2 linked regions of the Duganella zoogloeoides genome follow. The protein of the gene in region 1 interacts with the protein of each later gene in a pairwise test. Links are inferred from orthologs where the notes say so. Each region holds a gene or a part of one and is shown in the gene's direction. Other genes may lie near its edges.

What was found.
Region 2: the proteins of dprA (region 1) and recA interact in binary tests that used the Bacillus subtilis proteins (3 or more experiments, as listed by UniProt). The link is inferred for Duganella zoogloeoides from one-to-one orthologs.

The regions. Positions count from the first base shown.
Region 1 is NZ_CP140152.1:508,821-511,992, forward strand. The notes cover bases 10-2,862. They hold dprA (DNA-processing protein DprA), read left to right. Parts: upstream 10-804; coding sequence 805-1,920; downstream 1,921-2,862. Other genes in these bases: SR858_RS02300 (LysM peptidoglycan-binding domain-containing protein), read left to right, coding at 10-636; SR858_RS02310 (DUF494 family protein), read left to right, coding at 1,988-2,452; SR858_RS02315 (DNA topoisomerase III), read left to right, coding at 2,648-2,862. Outside these bases: more of SR858_RS02300, read left to right, coding at 1-9; more of SR858_RS02315, read left to right, coding at 2,863-3,172. UniProt on the Bacillus subtilis protein: Protein that helps load RecA onto ssDNA during transformation. Binds cooperatively to circular ssDNA, is able to bridge different segments of DNA. Favors the loading of RecA onto SsbA- or SsbB-coated ssDNA and formation of RecA-DNA filaments.
Region 2 is NZ_CP140152.1:266,611-269,895, forward strand. What follows is about bases 86-3,051. They hold recA (recombinase RecA), read left to right. Parts: upstream 86-999; coding sequence 1,000-2,103; downstream 2,104-3,051. Other genes in these bases: SR858_RS01215 (sensor histidine kinase), read right to left, coding at 86-87; SR858_RS01220 (response regulator), read right to left, coding at 86-794; recX (recombination regulator RecX), read left to right, coding at 2,186-2,641. Also shown: more of SR858_RS01215, read right to left, coding at 1-85; more of SR858_RS01220, read right to left, coding at 84-85; sucC (ADP-forming succinate--CoA ligase subunit beta), read left to right, coding at 3,112-3,285. UniProt on the Bacillus subtilis protein: Multifunctional protein involved in homologous recombination, DNA repair and competence.

The DNA.
Region 1 (3,172 bases):
GCGCCGCGCATTGTCGCCACCGAAGACGGCCACGTTTTTATTGGCGAAGGCGACAAGGCTTATGTGCGTGGCGATCTCGGCGGCGCCACCACGTTCCAGGTGTATCGCCCGGGCCGGCCATTGAAAGACCCGGACAGCGGCCAGGTGATCGCCCACGAAGCCTATTATTTAGGCACGGTGACGGTGCAGCCGGCCGCGCCCGGCAGCGACGTGCACACGGCGCGCGTGACCAGCACCAAGGAGGAAATGGGCAAGGGCGACCAGTTGAAACCGCTGGCGCCGGCGCCGGCGCAAAACTACGCACCGCACGTACCCGCCACGCGGATCGATGCGAAGGTGCTGGCCGTGCATGGCGGCGTCACGTATGCCGGGCGGCACCAGGTGGTCAGCATTAATCGCGGCAAGCTTGACGGACTCGACATCGGCTCGGTGCTGCGCCTGTACCATGCGGGAAGAACTGTGCGCGACGCGACCGCCCCCACGGGCTGGTTTGGCCGCGAACAGCAGGTCAGGTTGCCCGACGAACAGGTGGGCAGCCTGTTTATCTTCCGCGTGTTCGGCCGCGTGTCTTACGGCCTGATCATGCAGGCGACAGCGCCCGTGGTCGTGGGCGACGCCGCCACCTCGCCGGAGTGAGAACCTATGTCAGCAGGGAGCAGGCAGCAGATTGCGATGGATCTGCATCGGGGCCAAGGCGCGAGGAAGAAGCATGGTCTTCCATGCGATGACGAGCAACGCCGGCCCCGTTGGCGAGACGCGCAAGCAGCGCCTTGCTCGCTGCTGAGATAGGTTCTCGATCACGCCGTGCAAGCCACGGAATCTTCTCTACTCCCCACGGCGTCCGCGCTGGCGGCCTGGCTGCGCCTGGAGCAAACCGGCGGCGTGGGCCTGATGACGGCGCACGCGCTGCTCGAACGCTTCGGCACGCCGGAAGCGATCTTCCAGGCCGGGTACGATGCGCTGCGCGCCGTCGTCAAGCCCGTCAGGGCCCGCGCCCTGCTGGCACCGCCGTCCGCCAATCTCGATCCGCAAGTGGACGCGGTGCAAGCCTGGCGCGCCCAGCCGGGTAACCTGCTGCTTACCTACGATCATCCCGAATATCCGGCGCTGCTGCGGCAGATTGCCGCCGCGCCGCTCATGCTGTACGTCAAGGGCAACCCCGCGCTGCTGCACCGCCTGTCGGTGGCCATGGTGGGCTCGCGCAATGCCAGCCTGATGGGCATGCAGAACGCCGAGCGCATGGCGCGCGCGCTGTCGGAGGCGAGCGTGACCATCGTCTCCGGGCTGGCGCTGGGCATCGACGCTGCCGCCCACGCGGGCGGACTGGCGGGCGCGGGCGGTACCGTGGCCGTGATTGGCACCGGCGCCGACCGTATCTATCCGGCCAGCAACGAGGCGCTGGCGCGCCGCATCGCCGAGCAGGGCTGCATCGTCAGCGAATATGCGCTGGGCACACCACCCCTGCGCGACAACTTCCCAAGGCGTAATCGCGTGATCAGCGGCCTGGCGCGCGCGGTGCTGGTGGTGGAGGCGGCCGCCAGGTCCGGTTCGCTGATCACGGCGCGGCTGGCCGTCGCCCAGGACCGCGACGTGTATGCCATGCCGGGCTCGGTCCACGCAACCTTGTCGAAAGGCTGCCACCGCCTGATCCGCGATGGCGCCAAGCTGGTGGAGACGGCGGCCGACGTGTTGTCGGAATTGAATATGGGGGTTGATGCGATGGCAACAGGGTCGCATTTTGACGACAGTTTTGTCGATCGCGTGCTGATCGCCATGGGCGACGAACCGATCCGCGCCGAGGCCCTGGCTGTGCACTTGCAGCAATCCGCTGCCGAACTGCAAGGGCAGCTGCTGGCGCTGGAGCTCGCCGGCTTGCTGGAAAGGTTGCCGGGCGGCTGGTTTCAGCGCCTGCGTTCGTAAATAGTGTTGCACACGGTAAATGGGGCGCTACTTGTGCCCGATCTGTTTTAACTGATAGAGTAGAGCCATGTTCGACATCCTAGTTTATCTCTACGAGACGTATTACCGTCCCGATGCCTGCCCGGAACCGGAGGCATTGGCCAAGAAGCTGTCGGCTGTCGGTTTTGACGACGTCGAGATCTCCGAGGCGCTGGTATGGCTTAACGATCTCACGGCCATGGCCGGCGTCGAGCACTCGCTCACCGCCGCTTCCACCGGCATGCGGATTTACGTCGACGAAGAGCGCGATGTGCTGGGCACCGATGCAATCGGTTTCATCCAGTTCCTCGAATCGGCCAAGGTACTCACGCCGCTGCAGCGCGAAATCGTCATCGAGCGCGCGTTGTCGCTGGAAGAAGCGCCGGTATCGCTGGGCCAGCTGAAGGTGATCGTGCTGATGCTGCTGTGGAGCCAGGGCAAGGAACCGGACGCACTGATGTTCGATGACCTTTTTGGCGCCGACGACGACGCTCCTCCCCGTCTTCTCCACTAGGCAAACCCGCGTGTACCGTTAGCCGCCGCGCCGTCATACCCGCGCAGGCGGGTATCCAATTTTCACGCTATCATTCCGACAACACTGTCACGCCACCCCCTTGCCATCGGCGACGCAAAAGTGCAGACTGCGGCGCGATCCATGTATGATGCGCATGCTAAACCACCCCAAGTGTTAAAAAACGAGATACCAAATATGAGCAAAACCCTCATCATCGCCGAGAAGCCATCTGTCGCGAACGACATCGCGAAGACGCTTGGCGGCTTTACCAAGCACGATGAGTACTTTGAATCCGACGAGTACGTGCTGTCCTCCGCCGTCGGTCACCTGCTGGAAATTGCCGTGCCGGAAGAGTACGACGTCAAGCGCGGCAAATGGAGCTTTGCCCACCTGCCGATGATCCCGCCGTACTTCGCGCTCAATCCGATCGCCAAGACCGAATCGCGCCTCAAGGTACTGAACAAGCTGATCAAGCGTAAAGACGTGTCCGCCCTGATCAACGCCTGCGATGCCGGGCGCGAAGGGGAACTGATTTTCCGCCTGATCGCGCAAAACGCCAAGGCCAAGCAGCCTGTGAAACGCCTGTGGCTGCAATCGATGACGCCGGGCGCGATCCGCGACGGCTTTACCCAGTTGCGCAGCGACGAAGAAATGATGCCGCTGGCCGATGCCGCCCGTTGCCGCTCGGAAGCCGACTGGCTGATCGGCATCAACGGCACC
Region 2 (3,285 bases), 240 kb from region 1 along the record:
CGAGCGTTGCATGCTCTCGTCGGGCTCGACGACAGGCGGCTGGTACTCGGGGGCGTCGTCTCCCGCGTCGGCCGCCCGGTCGCTCACTTGACCGCGTCTCCGGCGTCGACGGCGACAGCCTTCGCTTCAGAATATTTTTCCAGGCAATAGCCGAGGCCGCGCACGGTGACGATGCGCACGCCGCCCACCTCGATCTTCTTGCGCAGCCGGTGCACATACACCTCGATGGCGTTGTTGCTCACCTCTTCTCCCCATTCGCACAGGTGATCGACCAGTTGCTCCTTGGAAACCAGGCGGCCGGTGCGGGCCAGCAGAATTTCCAGCAAGCCCAGCTCGCGCGCCGACAGGTCCAGCATCTGCTCGTTGATATAGGCGCTGCGGCCCACCTGGTCGTACGACAGCGGACCGTGCTTGATCACGGTGGCGCCACCGCCCGCGCCACGGCGGGTGAGGGCGCGCACCCGCGCTTCGAGTTCCGACAGCGCAAACGGCTTGGCCATGTAGTCGTCGGCGCCCAGGTCGAGGCCGTTGACACGCTGCTCGATCGAATCGGCGGCGGTCAGGATCAGCACCGGCAGCAGCGAACCGCGCGAGCGCAAGCGGCGCAGCACTTCCAGACCCGACAGCTTGGGCAGGCCCAGGTCGAGGATCAACAGATCGAATTCCTGGGTGGAGAGGGCGGTATCGGCCTCCTGGCCGTTGCGCACGCAATCGATGGCGTAGCCGGACTGGCGCAGCGAGCGGGTGAGCCCGTCGGCGAGAACGCCGTCATCTTCGGCAAGTAATATACGCATGTGGATACTCCGGGTGCACTGGGGCAAAGACTCAAGCCGGTATTGTGTTGGATTTTTTGCTTGCTGGCGAATTTTTGCACGGCGCCCGGGCGCCGCCAAAATTAATCGACATTTCAATCAAATCGCGCTTGCGCTTATCACTGTTTTTTTATACAGTACTACCTGTACCGACAAATTGTCACCACCAACTGGTTGAAAGCACATTATGGACGATAAAAAAGCTGTAGTACCCGCATCCGAGAAAGCCAAGGCGCTGGCCGCCGCGCTGGCTCAGATTGAGAAGCAGTTCGGCAAAGGTTCCGTCATGCGCATGGATGCCAGTGCGCCGATCGAAGAAGTACAGGTGGTCTCCACCGGTTCGCTGGGCCTGGACGTGGCGCTGGGCGTCGGCGGCCTGCCGCGCGGTCGCGTGGTGGAAATCTACGGCCCTGAATCCTCGGGCAAAACCACGCTCACCTTGCAAACCATCGCGGAAATGCAAAAACTGGGCGGCACCTGCGCGTTTATCGACGCCGAGCACGCACTGGACGTCACGTACGCGCAAAAGCTGGGCGTCAACCTGAGCGATCTGCTGATCTCGCAACCGGACACCGGCGAACAAGCGCTGGAAATCTGCGACGCCCTGGTGCGTTCCGGTTCGGTGGACATGGTCGTGATCGACTCGGTCGCCGCGCTGACCCCGCGCGCCGAGATCGAAGGCGACATGGGCGATTCGCTGCCAGGTTTGCAGGCACGTTTGATGTCGCAAGCACTGCGCAAGCTTACCGGTTCGATCAACCGCACCAACACCCTGGTCATCTTCATCAACCAGATCCGCATGAAAATCGGCGTCATGTTCGGCAGCCCGGAAACCACCACCGGCGGTAACGCGCTGAAGTTCTACGCCTCCGTGCGCCTGGACATCCGCCGTACCGGTTCGATCAAGTCCGGCGACGAAGTCATCGGTAACGAAACCAAGGTCAAGGTCGTCAAGAACAAGATCGCGCCACCGTTCAAGGAAGCGCACTTCGACATCCTGTACGGCGCCGGCACCTCGCGCGAAGGCGAAATCCTGGACCTGGGCGTGGAAGCGAAGATCGTCGAGAAATCGGGTTCGTGGTACAGCTACAACGGCGAACGCGTCGGCCAAGGCAAGGACAACGCCCGCATCTTCCTGCAAGAGCGCCCGCAACTGGCGTGGGAAATCGAAAACCGCGTGCGCGAATCGCTGGGCGTACGCTCGCTGCCGCCACTGGCGCCAGTGGCCGCTGAAAAGCCTGATACTGTCGTCAAGCTCAAGCCTTCCAAGGGCGAAGCTGACGCGGCGTAAGTCTTAACAGTTAGCAGTCGAGCCGTCACCCCCCCGCTTTCGCGAGGGTGACGGTTCTCACCTCAAAGTTCAGAGGTTCCCCATGCCCCGTCCCCCCCTCAGCCTCAAAGGTCGCGCCCTGCGCTACCTGTCCCAGCGCGAGCACAGCCGTCTCGAACTGTCACGCAAGCTCGCACGCTATGCCGAAGACACCGACGACATCGACGCCTTGCTCGACCTGCTCGAAAAAAACAACTGGCTGTCGCAAGAACGTTTTTCCGAATCGCTGATCCACCGCCGTTCTGCCCGCTTTGGCAACGCCCGCATCATGGCCGAGCTGCAAAGCCACGGCGTACAGGGCGAAGCGCTGCAAGGCCTCAAGGAAAGCCTGGCCGACACCGAGACCGCGCGCTGCTGCGAGATCTGGGAACGCAAGTTCGGCGAAGTGGCCACCGACCCCGAAGGACGCAACAAGCAAATGCGCTTCCTGCTGCAACGCGGCTTCTCCCAGCGCGCCATTCGCACCGCCATGAAGGGTACGGCCGATTTCGACCAGTGATTGCCGATATTTCCAGTGTGAATGCCTGTAAATACCCCTGCCAGCGCCAACGGTTTATCGCCAGATGTCATATGACACGTATCAACTCGGTCTGGGGTGTGCTACACTTTTACGGTTTTTGCAGCACCGTGGGTGCGGTGGTTGTCCGTAGAAGCTACGACAACGTATATTTTTTATAAGAGAAATGTACAGGGCTGCTAACTAATCATGCCGCGCGAGCGGTATTCATCTTATGTCATTGTCGATTCCTGTTCCTCGTCGTGCGTCCCGCACGCGCGCGATCGCCGCCAGAGCGTGTACACGCCATGGCGGACCGCATGGTATCGATGCCGGTTACACCCTCCTCATGCACCCCCCGATTTGCCTTGCCGCCAGTACGATCAGCGACCGGGCCATAGTTTTACCCGAGCATCACACTATTCCGCAGTCTTAATCGATTTTTACACATCAGCATCAGAAGGGAAGCCAGCATGAAGATCCATGAGTATCAAGGCAAAGAAATCCTCCGGAAATACGGAGTGACGGTACCACGCGGTATTCCGTGCCTGTCCGTCGACGAGGCAGTAAAAGCTGCTGAAACCTTGGGCGGCCCGGTCTGGGTTGTAAAAGCACAAATCCACGCCGGTGGCCGTGGTAAAGGCGGC